2 regions of the Pseudarthrobacter sp. NCCP-2145 genome follow, and region 1 is predicted to be linked to the other one. Evidence: predicted binding sites of a transcription regulator. Region 1 holds the regulator's gene; the other holds the start of a gene.
What was found. Region 1 encodes HrcA, which represses chaperone genes, less so after heat shock. Its sites were predicted from a motif close to TTNGCACTCGNNNNNNNCGAGTGCNAA; they were not measured.
Positions count from the first base shown of each region.

Region 2: the regulator HrcA is predicted to act here: its motif matches at 3,947-3,973, upstream of NFU08_RS04450 (FmdB family zinc ribbon protein).

Region 1 covers NZ_BRCG01000001.1:50,079-57,798, forward strand. Annotated here, with positions in the region: gene lepA (translation elongation factor 4) at 1-1,611, shown strand, start outside; gene hemW (radical SAM family heme chaperone HemW) at 1,648-2,877, shown strand; gene NFU08_RS00240 (DUF4870 domain-containing protein) at 2,919-3,338, opposite strand; gene NFU08_RS00245 (DUF3097 domain-containing protein) at 3,492-4,340, opposite strand; gene hrcA (heat-inducible transcriptional repressor HrcA) at 4,516-5,529, shown strand; gene dnaJ (molecular chaperone DnaJ) at 5,611-6,738, shown strand; gene NFU08_RS00260 (16S rRNA (uracil(1498)-N(3))-methyltransferase) at 6,741-7,520, shown strand; gene NFU08_RS00265 (GerMN domain-containing protein) at 7,549-7,720, opposite strand, start outside.
Region 2 covers NZ_BRCG01000004.1:34,361-42,080, forward strand. Annotated here, with positions in the region: gene NFU08_RS04440 (DUF4011 domain-containing protein) at 1-2,745, shown strand, start outside; gene NFU08_RS04445 (Flp pilus assembly protein CpaB) at 2,750-3,514, opposite strand; gene NFU08_RS04450 (FmdB family zinc ribbon protein) at 3,618-3,878, opposite strand; gene NFU08_RS04455 (5-formyltetrahydrofolate cyclo-ligase) at 4,006-4,629, opposite strand; gene galU (UTP--glucose-1-phosphate uridylyltransferase GalU) at 4,747-5,652, shown strand; gene NFU08_RS04465 (GNAT family N-acetyltransferase) at 5,657-6,277, shown strand; gene NFU08_RS04470 (hypothetical protein) at 6,359-7,297, shown strand; tRNA gene NFU08_RS04475 (tRNA-Ala) at 7,436-7,508, shown strand; gene NFU08_RS04480 (CPBP family intramembrane glutamic endopeptidase) at 7,623-7,720, shown strand, end outside.

The DNA of each region.
Region 1 (7,720 bases):
GGCACCAGCTACGCGCTGAACATGATCGATACACCTGGACACGTTGACTTCACGTATGAGGTCTCCCGCTCCCTCGCGGCGTGTGAAGGGGCGATCCTCCTCGTGGATGCTGCCCAGGGCATCGAGGCCCAGACCCTCGCCAACCTGTACCTGGCCATGGAAAACAACCTCACGATCATCCCCGTCCTGAACAAGATCGACCTCCCGGCAGCGCAGCCGGAGAAGTACGCGGCGGAACTGGCCAGCCTGATCGGCGGAGACCCGGAGGACGTCCTGCGCGTTTCGGGCAAGACCGGCATGGGCGTGGAGGCGCTGCTGGACAAGATCGTCCGCGACCTGCCGGCTCCCCAGGGCGACGCCAATGCCCCTGCGCGCGCCATGATCTTCGACTCGGTGTACGACACCTACCGCGGCGTGGTCACCTATGTCAGGGTGGTGGACGGCATGCTGCACCCCCGCGAACGCATCCAGATGATGTCCACCCGGGCCACGCACGAACTCCTTGAGATCGGAGTGAGCTCCCCGGAACCCACCCCCTCCAAGGGCCTGGGCGTCGGAGAAGTGGGCTACCTCATCACGGGTGTGAAGGATGTCCGCCTGTCCAAGGTGGGCGACACCGTGACCAACCTTGCCAAGCCTGCCGCGGATTCGCTTCCCGGCTATGCGGATGCCAAGCCCATGGTCTTTTCCGGTCTGTACCCGCTGGACGGCACGGACTACCCGGTGCTGCGCGATGCGCTGGAGAAGCTGATGCTCAACGACGCCGCCCTGGTCTACGAGCCCGAAACGTCCGCCGCCCTTGGCTTCGGCTTCCGTGTTGGCTTCCTGGGCCTGCTCCACCTTGAAATCACGCGCGAGCGGCTGGAGCGCGAGTACAACCTGGACCTGATCTCCACCGCCCCCAACGTGGAGTACGAGGTCACGCTGGAGGACAAGAAAGTGGTCCACGTGACCAACCCCAGCGAATACCCCTCCGGCAAAATCTCCGAGGTCCGCGAGCCCATGGTGGCCGCCACCATCCTGGCCCCAAACGAATTCGTCGGAGCCATCATGGAGCTCTGCCAGAGCCGCCGCGGTGTGATGGGCGGCATGGACTACCTGTCCGAGGACCGGGTGGAAATCCGGTACCGCCTTCCATTGGCCGAGATCGTGTTCGACTTCTTCGACATCCTGAAGTCCAAGACCCGCGGCTACGGTTCCCTGGACTGGAAGGCCGACGGCGACCAGGTGGCCGACCTTGTCAAGGTGGACATCATGCTCCAGGGCGAGCAGGTGGATGCCTTCTCCGCCATCACCCACCGCGACAAGGCCTACGCGTACGGCGTCATGATGACCACCAAGCTGCGCGAGCTCATTCCCCGCCAGCAGTTCGAGGTGCCCATCCAGGCGGCCATCGGCTCCAGGATCATCGCCCGCGAAAGCATCCGCGCCATCCGCAAGGACGTCCTGGCCAAGTGCTACGGCGGTGACATCTCCCGTAAGCGCAAACTGCTGGAAAAGCAGAAGGAAGGCAAGAAGCGCATGAAGATGGTGGGCCGCGTCGAAGTCCCCCAGGAAGCCTTCATCGCTGCGCTCACCACAGACGAGTCCAAGGACAAGGCCAGGAAGTAGTGGTTACAGCGGCCGGCAGTGCAGGAGGACCCTGCAGTGCCTAGCGTTCTTCCCCTGGGCGACCCGGCGCCGTCGGACGGTCTGCTGCCCCGCCAGGCAGCCGACGGTGCGGCGGACCGGGCATTCGGGCTCTATGTTCACATCCCGTTCTGCTCCGTCCGCTGCGGCTACTGCGACTTCAACACCTATACCGCCACGGAGCTCGGTGGCGGCGCCTCGCAGGATGCCTATGCCGCCACCGCGGCCTCGGAAGTGTCCCTGGCGGCCAGCGTCCTTGCAGAATCCGGCCTCCCCGCGCGGCCGCTCAGCACAGTGTTCTTCGGAGGCGGCACGCCAACCCTGCTCCCCGCGGAGGACCTGGCCCTGATCCTGGGGCGCGCCATCGACCAGTGGGGCATCGAGGACGGCGCCGAGGTCACTACGGAGGCCAACCCGGACTCGGTCACCCCGGAATCCCTTGCCGTCCTGAAGGAGGCCGGGTTCACCCGGATTTCGTTCGGCATGCAGTCAGCCGTTCCGCACGTCCTCAAGGTCCTTGACCGGACCCACACGCCCAGCCGCGTGCCGCAGGTAGTGCAGTGGGCCCGGGACGCCGGGCTGGCCGTCAGCCTGGACCTCATCTACGGCACGCCGGGGGAGTCGCTGGACGATTGGCGGTACTCGCTCGAGACCGCCCTGTCCTACCAGCCGGACCACATCAGCGCTTACGCGCTGATTATCGAGGACGGGACCAAGCTCGCCGCACAGATCCGCCGTGGTGAAGTTCCGGGGATCGACGACGACGACCACGCCGACAAGTACGAGCTCGCCGATGAGCTGATCACCAAAGCAGGCCTTGCCTGGTACGAGGTCAGCAACTGGGCCCGCACGCCCGGACAGGCCTGCCGCCACAACCTCGCCTACTGGCGCGGCGACGACTGGTGGGGGATCGGGCCCGGAGCCCACTCGCACGTGGGCGGTGTCCGCTGGTGGAACGTCAAGCACCCCACTGCCTACGCCGGACGCCTTGCGCAAGGAATGTCACCGGCGGCGGGGAGGGAAACCCTGGATTCTGAAACCCGGAATATGGAGCGGGTGATGCTTGAGGTCCGCCTCCACTCTGGCCTCGAGATCGCTTCGCTCGGCGCCACAGGGCGGCGCGAGGTCGCCGGGCTGATCGCGGAGGAACTGGTGGATCCTGCCGCCGCTTTCGCGGGACGGCTGGTCCTCACGCTGAAGGGCAGGCTGCTGGCGGACGCGGTGGTGCGCCGGGTCCTGCCGGACTAGCAGTTTAAAGGCTGGGAACCGGTGCTGGGAGCCGGCGGGGACTACTTGATCCAGCGCAGGTTGTACGGGTAGCGGTGCGGCTGGCCCTTGTTGACATGGATGCCGGCTGCCACGGAGAAGCAGGTCAAGGCGATCCAGATGAGGGTGGCAATCACGGCAAAAATGTTGCCGACCACCGGAACAAACACCAGGATGTTCGCCACCACAGCAGCGATGGTGGGCGGCAGGCTGAAGTTGAGCGCTTCCTTGGACTCCTGCGCCGTGAAAGGGCCCCGGTCCCGGAAAATCAGGTAGATCAGCAGAGCCGGAACGCAGCCCAGGATTCCGCCGAAATGGGCCATGGTGGCCCACTGCCGGTCCTCGCTGGCTGTCAGGGGCAGCGCATTCGCCGGAACGCCATGGTATTCCGAACGGCCCTGGCCGCCCTGGGTGTCCCTGTGATCGCGTGCGTTTTCTGCCACAGTCTGTTCCTTCTGAAAGTGCAATGGAGATGGCTAAGAGTGCATAGAGGTTGCGCCAGCCTGCAACTACCGCAGGTTCCGCACTACCAAGAATACTGGCTGGACGCCCAGAAGTTGCCTTGGGCTCCAGGCGCAGCGGCAACGGGGTACCTGTCAGGGAACCGTGAGGAAGTCAATGACTTCCTCTACCCTCCCCAGCAGGGAGGCTTCCAGGTCCGCGTAGGTGCGGACCGCACCCAGCAGCTTCTGCCACCCGAGACCGATGTCCTCCTTGGTGGCATGGGGCCAGCCGAACGCGGTGAGGATACCGGTCTTCCAGTCCTGCCCGCGCGGCACCACAGGCCATTTTTCGATGCCCAGGACAGCCGGCCGGATCGCCTGCCAGACGTCCACATAGGGGTGGCCTACGATCAGCACGTTCCCGGCAGCACCCGGCAAGGCCATGACGGCGTCCGCGATGCGCGATTCCTTGGAGTCCGGAACCAGGTGGTCCACCAAAACTCCGAGGCGCCGGCCCGGTCCGGGCCTGAACTCGGCTACCGCGCCGGCAAGGTCGTCGATGCCGTGGAGGGGTTCGACGACGATGCCTTCCACCCGAAGGTCGTCTCCCCAGACCTTTTCCACCAGTTCGGCGTCGTGCTTTCCCTCAACCCAGATCCGGCTGGCCTTGGCGACCTGCGCCCGCTGGCCGGCCACCCGGACCGAACCCGAGGCTGTCCGGCCGGCTGCAGCGGTGGGAGCCTGGCGGGGCGCCGGCGGGAGGAGCTTGATAGCTTGCCCCTCGAGGAGGAAGCCGAACCCCAGGCGGAAAGACCTGGACTTGCCGCGCCTGTCCTCGAGTGCCACCACATGCATGCCGCCGGACTTCTCCACGCGGGTCACGGCGCCCACCCAGCCGGACTGGACGTCCTCCAGCACCATTCCGCGCTCAACAGGCACTTCAGGCAGGGCAGCGCTGGACGGAGCGGACATGTCCTGGGGTCCCCAGTTCTGGTAATGCATTGATTCACTCCGCCTAGCGCTCGATCACAGGTCCGGAATTTCGCCCGGAGCGGTACCAATGCTAGCAACGGGCAGAGGCATAATAGACTGTTAGCACTTGGGCATGTCGAGTGCTAAACGATGGGCGGCACAGCGCGGGCGGCGCTGCCGCCCCAACCCTGGATGGAGGTGGAGTGTGAGCGAGCCACGCAAACTTGAAGTACTCCGTGCCATCGTGGAGGACTACGTCCATTCCCGCGAACCCGTGGGATCCAAAGCCCTGGTGGAGCGCCATCATCTCGGTGTGTCCAGCGCAACCATCAGGAATGACATGGCGGCACTGGAGGAAGAGGGCCTGATCACGGCCCCGCACACCAGCGCCGGGCGGATTCCGACAGATAAGGGATACCGGCTCTTCGTGGACCAGATCTCTGCCGTCAAGCCGCTCTCCCCGGCGGAGCGCCGCGCCATCCAGTCCCTGCTGGAAGGATCGGACGACCTGGACGATGTCCTGGACCGCACTGTCCGGCTCCTGTCCCAGCTGACCAACCAGGTTGCCGTGGTCCAGTACCCTCACTTGAGCAGGGCCCTGGTCCGGCATATCGAATTTGTCCTCCTCGCCCCGCGGAAGGTGCTGGTGGTGTTGATCGCCAACAGCGGCAAGGTGGAGCAGCGCGTTATCGACGTCGGCCAGGACCTGGGGGATGACGCCTTGGCGGGCCTGCGGGCACGCTTCCTCGGATCGCTTGCCGGAACGCCGCTGAGCCAGCTCTCCCAGTCCCTGCCTGCCGTGGTGGCCACGGCTGCCCCGGGGCAAAGGCAGGCGGCGCAGGCCCTCGCTATCGGCCTGGAAGCCCTGGCGCAGAGCAGCCGCGAGGAACGCATGGTGATGGCCGGCACAGCGAATTTGGCGCGGTCCAACGTGGACTTCCCACTGAGCATCGGCCCGGTGCTGGAAGCCCTGGAGGAGCAGGTGGTCATGCTCCGCCTGCTGAGCGAGATGGCGCAGGACCACCGCGGAGTGGCTGTCAGCATCGGCCGCGAGAATCCCTACGACGGACTGGCCGAGGCATCGGTGGTGGCCACCGGCTACGGCCCGGACAGCGCAGCAAAGATCGGCATTCTGGGACCAACACGCATGGACTATCCCACCACCATGGCCGCGGTCAGGGCCGTCGCCCGCTACCTTTCCCGGATCCTGGGCCCCTGAGGCCCGGCCGGGACCACTGGACACCCACAGCATTTCCAGCAGTCCAACTGCAGGCAGTACAACAAGGAAGAGATACGAACTTTGAGCAGCCACTACGACGTCCTTGGAGTCTCACCGGAGGCCACGGGAGAAGAGATCAAGAAGGCCTACCGCAAGCTGGCACGCACCCTGCACCCGGACGTCAACCCGGGTGAGGATGCGTCGGACCGCTTCAAGGCAGTAACCCACGCCTACGAAGTCCTGTCGGATCCCCAGAAACGCCGGGTCTACGACACCACGGGCAACGAAAATGGGACGGACAACGGCTTCGGCGGTGGCGGATACGCCGGCCAGGGGTTCGCTTTCCAGGACATTTTCGACACCTTCTTTGGTGCCGGCGGTTCCACCGGCCCGGCCTCCCGGGTGCGGCGCGGGCAGGACGCCCTCATCAGCGTCCGGATCGAACTCCGCGACGCTGTCTTCGGTGTGAACAAGAAGCTCGATGTGGACACCGCCGTCACGTGCCCAACCTGTGAGGGTTCCTGTTGCCAGCCCGGCAGCCATCCTGAACGCTGCGACATTTGCGGCGGCAGCGGCCAGGTCCAGCGCGCCGTCCGTTCCATCCTGGGACAGGTCATGACGGCAGCCCCGTGCGGAACCTGCGAAGGTTTCGGCACCGTCATCAAGGACCCGTGCAACGAGTGCAGCGGCCAGGGACGCATCCGGAGCCGCCGTTCGCTGACCATCAAGGTTCCCGCCGGCGTTGCCACCGGAACGCGGATCCAGCTTTCCGGCCAGGGCGAGGCAGGCCCGGCCGGCGGACCGTCCGGTGACCTTTACGTTGAGATCCGCGTGAACAACGACGCCACCTACGTACGCGACAACGACGATCTCCACGCCACCCTGCACATTCCGATGACGGCGGCCGCCCTGGGCACCGAAGTGAGCCTGGAAACGTTCGACGGGCCACAGGAAATCGACGTCAAGCCCGGGACCCAGTCCGGTGAGATCATCACTCTTCGTGGACTTGGCGTCACCCACTTGCGCGGTTACGGCCGCGGTGACCTCAAAGTGCATCTCCAGGTTGAGACGCCCGCCAAGCTTGATGCCGCACAGGAAGAGCTCCTGCGGCAGCTGGCCAAGATGCGCGGTGAACAGATCACAGAGGGCAAGCTTGCGGCCAGCGGCGGCATGTTCGCCAAGCTCCGGGACCGGCTCGGTAACCTGTAGCGGTGAGCAACCCTGTCTTTTTCACCCCGCCCGGGTCCCTGGACCACATGGTGGCGGGGCAGGTCTTCGTCCTCGAGGGGACCGAGGCGCGGCACGCCGTCACGGTCAAGCGGCTCACCCCGGGTGAGCCGGTCGACATCGTTGACGGAGCCGGAACGCGGATGAGCGGACGGGTGCTTGCGGCCACGCCCGCACGACTGGAGGTGGAGTGCGCCTCAGTGGCTGTTGAGGAGCGGCCGTCCACGAGGCTGGTGCTGGTGCAGGCCCTGGCCAAGGGCGACAGGGATGAACTCGCCATCGAAACGGGCACTGAACTCGGGATCGACGCCGTTATACCCTGGCAGTCCGAACGGTCCATTGTGCGGTGGAAGGGCGACCGGGCGGCCAAAGCCCACGCGAAGTGGCAGTCGGTGGTGGCGGCGGCAGCAAAGCAGGCGCGCCGCGCGTGGGTCCCCGAGGTGCGTCCCGCCGTCGACACCGCCGCGCTGGCCGGCCTCGTGGAGGCCGCGGGGCTGGCAGTCATCCTGCATGAGGACGCCGTGCGCCCCCTGCGCGCGGTTCTGGAAGCCTCTTTGGTCGCGGACGGAACGGAACCCCGTGAAGTGCTGCTGATCGTCGGGCCGGAAGGCGGCATCAGCCCCAGGGAAGTGACCAGGCTCTGCGGGAAAGGCGCCGTCACCGCCCTGCTGGGGCACCATGTCCTGCGCTCGTCAACGGCCGGACCGGCCGCCGTCGTGCTTGCCAGCGACATCCTGGGCCGGTGGACCGCCCCCTCACCCTGACCAGCCCGGCGTGCCCCGGCCGGGTAGGCTACCGGACCTTGAAAGCCCGCGAATCCTCATTCTGGTCCGGCTGATCCCCGGTACCGGCCTGTGCCACCTTCAATTCGTAGTCCCCGGCCGGAAGTGTGAGGGCCAGCGTAAACAGTCCTGCCTGCCCTGGCTCGGCGGCCGCCGTCGTCTCCCCAGTCAGGAACGGGACC
Region 2 (7,720 bases), on a different contig from region 1:
GAGGAAGCCCAGGATCTGGTCCGCTCCGTGGAAAAGAGCCTGCCCGCCCTCCGCGACCGCATGGCGGCAGTTGCCGAACATGCCGAAATCCGGCTCGGCGCCTCCTTCGCCGAGTGGGGCGAGCAGCTTGAGCTCCTGGTGGCGGTACGCGGAAGCCTGGACAAGTTCACCCCGGACATCTTCGACCGTCCCGTCACCGACCTGATTTCCGCCACCGCGCCCTCATCCTGGCGCAAGGAACGCGGCATCGACATGACGTCCATGCAGCGCTCAAGGCTGCGCAGGGTGGCGAAGGAGTACGTCCGGCCCGGGGTCCACATCGCCGACCTTCACACGTCGCTGCTCCTGGTCCAGGAGCAGCGGGCGCTGTGGGCAGGCTATGCCACCACCCAGCGGCATCCCGCCGTTCCGTCGGGGCTCGCCGAAATGAATGCCATGTACAGGTCACTGGACGGCGACCTTGCCCGCCTGGGGGAGGCCCTCCGGCACACGGCGGCCGGCGGCTCGCTGGCCACGGTCCCGTACGAGGAGCTGATGGAGCGCCTTGAGCGGCTGGTGGCGGACACCGACACCCTGAAGACGCTGCCGGAGCGCACGCTGCTGGTGGAGAACATGCGTGAGCACGGCCTGGGCGAGCTCCTGGCCGACCTCGCGGAGCGTGAAGTGCCGGCCGGCTCGGTTGCCGCCGAGCTTGAACTCGCGTGGTGGCAGTCGGCGCTCGAGGCAATGATCAGCGGCGACGACTACCTGGCAATGTCCGACGGCGATGCCCTCCGCAGGCTGGAGGCCGAGTACCGCCTCGCTGACAACGCCCACATCGCCAGCGGTGCCGCGCGCCTTCGCTGGGACCTCGCAGAGCGCTGGCGCAGTGCCCTCGCCACCCATCCCCGCCAGGCGGATCTCCTTCGGAGCCTGCTCAAGGATGGCCGGGTTTCCCTGCCGTCGCTCACGGCCCAGGCCCCGGAACTGATAGGCACGCTGGTCCCGGTCTGGTCCGTCAGCCCCTACCTGATGACCGGCCTGCTGCCGGCGGAGCAGCACTTCGACGCGGTGGTCATCCTGGACGCGGAAGCGACGTCCCTCCAGGCTGTGCTGCCGTCCGTTGCCCGGGCCAAACAGGTTATCGCGTTCGGTGACGCGCGGATCGCCAGCCCCCGGACTTTCACAGTGGGAGTGGAAAGGCTCGCGCCCGGAGAGTCAGCGCACCACCGCGTGGAAAGTGCTTTCAGCGCACTGTCGCAGGTGCTTCCCGTGTGGCGGCTCAACTTTGTCTACCGTGCGGTGGACGAGGACCTTGTGCTGCAGCTCAGCAAGAATTTCTATGACGGCGGCCTGCGGCGGCTGCCGGAAGGCCAGTCCGCCACCGGGCTGGACCGTTCCCTCCTGGTTGAATACCTCCCGGACGGCACCGGGTTGCCGAGCGCCGACCACGAAGGCGTCGAATCCGTGGTGGCGGAAGTCAACCGCGTTGTCCAGCTGGTCTTCGAGCACGCACGGCTCCGCCCGCGTACGTCCCTGGCCGTGGTCACGGCCAGCCTCCGCCATGCGGCCCGGATCGGGGAGTCCATCCGGCTGCAGTTGCCCAACTACCCCGGCCTGGCCGGGTTCTTCGGCGCCGGCCCCGAGTCCTTCCGGGTGGTCGACCTGGAACGGGCGCAGGGACTGGTGCGCGATCACGTCATCTTCTCGCCCGGTTTTGGCCGCACCCCGCACGGCCGCGCCCTGCACAACTTCGGCCCGCTTTCCGCCGATGGCGGCCGGGAGAAGTTTGCGCTGGCCATGACGCGGGCGCGCCGGTCCATGCACGTCCTCACCTGTTTCCGGCCCGAGGACCTGGACCACACCAGGCTGAGCCACGGTGCCGTGGACCTGTATTCCCTGCTGGACCGTGAAATTGCTGGAAACACAGATCTCGGAACTCCTGCATCACGGGCTGCGGCCAGCGAGCAGGCGCTGGGGGCGGATCCCCTGGTTGCCGACCTCGGGGACCGCTTGCGTGCCCGCGGCGCACGGGTGTGGCACCAGTATGACGGTGCCATCGACGTGGTGGCCGCCGCTGATCCCCTCAGCACCATGGGTCAGGAGCACGCGGACCTGCCGTGGCCGGTTGCGATTGAATCGGACGGCACGGAGCAGTACCGCACCATGAGCGTGCGGGAGCGGAGCCGGCTGCGCCCGCAGCTGCTGGAACGCCTGGGATGGCGCTACATGCCGCTGTGGACCATCGAGGTGTTCACCGATCCCTCCGCCTGTGCCGACAGGATTGCCGGATACCTGGGACTCGAGAAGATGGCCCTTTCGGGCAGGGCCTCCGCCGCCGTTGCCTTCCTTGACGACGACGTGGACCAGGCGCTCAACGGGATCGACGCCGAAAGCCAGGGCGGGCGCGAACGGCTGGCCATGGCCGGCGCCGGCCAGGGCGATTCCGGGCCCGCCCGCGAGGGCAACCCCGCTGCACCCAGTACCGATCCCGCACCGGCCGAAGACCAGGACAGCAAGGAGGCGGGCACCATGGCCCAGGACCACAAAGAAGACAACGCTCCGGACGCCGGGCAGCCCGCCGAAACTGAATCCGGGCAGGACCAGGACGGAACACCCGGCACCGGGCCCAACAGTTCTGCGCTGCCCGCGGGGCCGGTTGTGCCCAACAAGGCCTCCGAGGACGATCCGCGCGCCTGGGGCGACCGGGAAGACGACGACCATGACGCCTGGCTGAAGGAGCAGACACCGCCGCACTGGGGCTGAGGTTTCAAGGCCCCACCAGAACGAAGAACAGTTTGCCCTGGGTGGATGCGCCCGCCAGCCTGGCGGCCTGTTCCGCGGTGGCTGCCACGACGATCAGGCCGTCTGTCTCGGCAGTGCCCAGCCATTGTCCAGGCTGGCCGCCCTGGCCTGAGGTCCACAGTACGGGCACGCTGGAGGCCAGGATCCGGGGCGGGTCCTGCTGGTCGAACCCGTTGGCTGAGGTAAGGACAACGTTCACCAGCTGCCCCGGGGAGACAAGCTGGATGGACGACGGATCTGCCATGCGAAGGGGGACGGCAGCTGATCCCGGAGGAGTCCCGGCCAGGAGTCCCGGACCGACAAGCTGGGCATCCGTGAGCAGCTGCCCCTTGCGCAGGGGCGCTGCGAGCTGTTTGCCTGCCGCCTCACCGGGTTCCTTAAGGAACCCGCCGGCCACCATGCCGGGCGGAACCTGCGCAGCGGCGAGGTCCGCCTCCGATAATGCGGCGCCGGCGGGGATATCCCTGGCGGCGGCCAGCGCCGGCACCGTGTAGACCGGAGCAGGGGTGAGCTGGTGTACCGTGATGGCGGCTGCGGCGCAGAGCAGCAGCGCGACAATGAGGCGCCTGTTGCGGCTCAGCCAGCCCGCGAAGCGCGCGGGAGGACGCCTGGCTGCGACGCGGCCGGAGCCGCGGACACTGCCGGGGCGGCGACGCAGCCGCGGTTTCCGGAAGAGTCCGGGATGTGGGGCGCTTAAGGTGTCCCGGCTGGACTGACGGTATGCAGGCATGTGCCTACGCTAGGGGCGGCGCCAAGAATTACGGCAGTAACCTTCGCCGGTATGTGGACAACCTTGCCCAGCCGCCAGGCGGGCTACAGTCGAGGACCGTCTGTCAGCTGGCAGCAGCGGCGGGGGCCGAAGCGGCCGGCGCTGCTGCAGGAGCGCCGGGAGCAGCCGAAACCGTGCTGCCCTTGGCGTCCCTGGAGTCCGTGCGGTAGAAGCCCGAACCCTTGAAGACGACGCCCACGCTGTTGAACTTCTTGCGCAGGGCACCCTGGCACTCGGGGCAGGACGTCAGAGAGCTGTCCGAGAACGACTGGACGATGTCAAAGGCATGGCCGCAATCCTTGCAGGCGTACGCATACGTTGGCACTGGTGCTCCTCCTCTTGGGCAAACGAGAGGTCCCGGACTGCCGCAGGGTGATCCAGCTGGATGTCCCTTTAGCAGTCACAGGGCCTGAGTGCCAATTCTAGCATTCCCCTGCGCCCGGATTTTGCGGTCAGGCGGCGTTCGCCAGGTCCCTGAAGCCGGAGGGAAGCACGACGCCAGGCACCGGGCGGTCGAATTCCTCCACCGGAATCGCGCCGGCGGGCAGTAGTTCCCCGTCATAAAGAACCGCGGCAAGGGGAATGTGCTTCCCGGCGGACGCAAGGTGGCCGAGGAATTTGTCATAGTAGCCGCCGCCCTGGCCGATCCTGCTGCCTGCGAGGTCCACGGCCGTGGCAGGGATGAACAGCGCAGCGGCTTCCCCGGCAGCGTCAATCCCGTGCCGGGTCCCGACCGGCTCCAGGATGGGGGCGAACCTGCTGCGTGCCAGCTCAATGCCCGGCGCCCAGACGACCCATAGCAGTTCACGCCCTGGTTCGCAGACGGGAAGCAGAACCCTGTGCCCGTCGTCGTGCAGGGCCGCGATCAGCGGCAGCGTGGGCGGTTCCGCGCCGACGCCCAGGTAGACGCATACCGTGGCATCGCCTCCCGGGATCACTGAAGCCGCCCACGCCGCGCCGTGTTTGGCCAGGGCGGTGCCGGCATCCTCCCGTTCCAGGGAAGTCATCGCAGCCCTTCGGCGGCGGTGGGCAGCACGGATCAGGTCCTTTGCTGCTTTCGTTTCCTCAAGCGCCATGTATTTTCTCCACTACTGCCGCGCTGGCGGCCGTTATCTGGTCCATCCATCCGATACCCGCAGGTGTCGCTGGCTCCGTTGTTACTGAATGCTTGACGCTGACGTTAGATTAGTCCGGTGACTACCAGTAACCCGAGAGTTCGCAAAGCCGTCATTCCTGCCGCCGGACTCGGTACCAGGTTCCTGCCGGCAACCAAGGCGATGCCCAAGGAAATGCTCCCCGTCGTGGACAAGCCTGCCATCCAGTACGTGGTTGAGGAAGCCGTGAACGTTGGCCTCCACGACCTCCTCATGATCACCGGGCGCAACAAACGGGCACTTGAAGACCACTTTGACCGGGTGCCGTCACTTGAATCCACCCTTGAGGGCAAGGGCGACACGGAAAAGCTCGCATCCGTCCAGGCGGCCAGCAAGCTGGGCGACATCCACTATGTCCGGCAGGGAGACCCGCACGGACTGGGCCATGCCGTGCTGCGCGCAAAGCAGCACGTTGGCGAGGAAGCCTTTGCCGTGCTGCTGGGCGATGACCTCATCGATGCCCGGGACGAACTGCTGGGCACCATGATCGACGTGCAGGCGGAAACGGGAGGCTCCGTCATCGCGCTCATCGAAGTGGAACCGTCCGAGATCAGCGCCTACGGCTGCGCTGACGTCCAGCCGATCGAGGGCGAATCCTACGTTCGCGTCAACCGGCTGGTGGAGAAGCCGAGCGTTGACGAGGCGCCCTCCAACCTTGCACTGATCGGCCGCTACGTCCTCCACCCCGCCGTCTTTGAGGTCCTCGAACGCACCGCCCCCGGACGCGGAGACGAAATCCAGCTGACCGACGCGCTGCAGGAGCTGGCGACCGGCGAAGGCGAGGGGTACGGGGTGTACGGCGTTGTGTTCCGCGGCCGGCGCTACGACACCGGGGACAAGCTCAGCTACCTCAAGGCCTGCGTCCAGCTGGCCATCGACAGCGAAGACCTGGGCCCGGGCTTGCGGGAGTGGCTGCCGGGGTTCGCCGCCGGCCTGTCCAAGTAGCGCCATGCGCGCTGGTCCCATTTGGCCCGTAACCCTGGAGTGCGGGGACCTGGTCCTGCGGCCCATCCGGTACCGGGACAAGAAGGAATGGACCGAGGTCAGGTCCCGCAACAGTGAGTGGCTTGCTCCGTGGGAAGCTTCCAACCCGGATCCTGCCGGAGGCCTCCCGGACTACCGGCAAATGGTCCGGTCCTTGAAGTCGCAGGCAACTCAGGCTACTGCCTTGCCGTTTGTCATCACCGAGCGGCTTCCCACAGCCGCAAGCCCTGCCATTGTTGGCCAGTTGACCGTGTCATCGATCGTGTGGGGATCCGCGATGATGGCGACGCTTGGCTACTGGGTGGACCGGGGCCGTGCGGGCCACGGCATTGCACCCACTGCCGTGGCCATGGTGACGGACCACTGCTTCCGGACACTTGGGCTGCACCGGATGGAAATCAACATCAGGCCGGAGAACGGACCAAGCCTCCGCGTGGTGCAAAAGCTGGGCTTCCGGGACGAGGGATACCGGCCCCGCTACCTGCACATCAACGGGGAGTGGGCTGACCACCGGTCGTTCGCGTTGACCGCGGAAGAGGTCCCCGACGGGCTGCTCCGGCCATGGCTGGCCTCACGGCCGTCATAAATCCATTGATTTGCCGGCTGCGCCACGACACACCGCAGCTAATGCTGCCGCAGCGGACAGGATGCTCATACGGTTTTGAGTGTGGACTTCCCCCTTAGCAGCTCAGTGATCCTTGTGGTTGCCGTCGTGCTCTGGATTGTGTGGGTTGCGCCCTACGTCCTCCGGAACCGCAGGCACCAGTTCCAGCCCGCCGGCGATTTCCTTGCGGAGCCCGCAGCAGATGAAGCACCGGAACCGCCAGCCGCTTTGGTATTGAACGTCGCCGCCCAGCAGGAGAAAGCCATGGACACCAGGAAGAGTGCCGGACCCGCGACCGCCACTGCCGGCTCCCCACCCGGGGGTACGTTCCGGATCCGCTACGGCCGCACCGGCATCGCCCTGGTTGGGCTGCTGTCGCTGGTCACCGCGTTCGTTTCCGGTGTGCTCTTGATCTTCGGGCTGGGCGCTCCTGTCCTTCCCTTGGCATGCTTGGCGCTCACTGCCGGGTCGGTCGTACTCCTGCGCTGGCTGGCCGTCCGTGACCGGAGGGCAAAGGTCAATGCGGCTTTCCGGGCCGCCATGACCGCGCCGTCCCGGCAGCCCCAACCCGCTGCCGGCGTCCGGCCAAGGCCGGAAGCGGCTCCGGCGAAGCAGGACAACCCCCTTTTCGACGCCGAGGCACACGAGCCTAAGATCAGGCCGCTGACTGCCATGGAACTGCGGGAGGCCGCCCTTGCCGTGGCGGTTGCCGCTGGCGATTCAAGCGCTGCAGCTGCCGGCTCCGCAGCCCGGACGGCTGCTCCGTCCACGTGGGAACCGGTGGAGGTTCCCAAACCTGTCTATGTTGAGGCAGCCAAGGCCGAGCGTCCGGCGCCTGAGCCCCTGGAGCTTCCGGAGGCACCGAAAGCGACGGGCAAGCCGTCCCTCAAGCAGGGCGTTGCCGCCGCGCCGCCCGCGGCTCCGGCCGAGGGCCAGGAACAGTCCAAGGCGCAGAGTGCCCTCAGCAACCTCGACGACGTCCTGCAGCGCCGCCGCGCCTGACAGGTCAGTGCCGTCAGGCGATGCCCTGCGCATCCCGCCGGCACGCTGCTGGGGGTTTGCGGCTGCAGTTTGGCATTAAGCCGGGAAAATTTGTAGCCTAGGGTCACCGGTGCCGCTCCTCAAGGGGCGGATCCATCCGGGGCTATAGCTCAGTTGGTAGAGCGCTTCGTTCGCATCGAAGAGGTCAGGAGTTCGAATCTCCTTAGCTCCACAAAATATTGCCCCAGCAGGTGGCATCAGCCAGTTTCCGTAGGCGCAGCCCCGCCGTCGGGGGCACTGACTCCCTGACACGCGCTCCAGGGAACCCACGTGGTCCACCTTCCTCGTGGGGGGCCGCGCTGAGTTGCTGGGCCTTCTGCGCCAGTTGGGACGCTGGCGGGCCAACCCTGCATGGTACGGCGTGGCACTGGGTGTGCCGCTGGT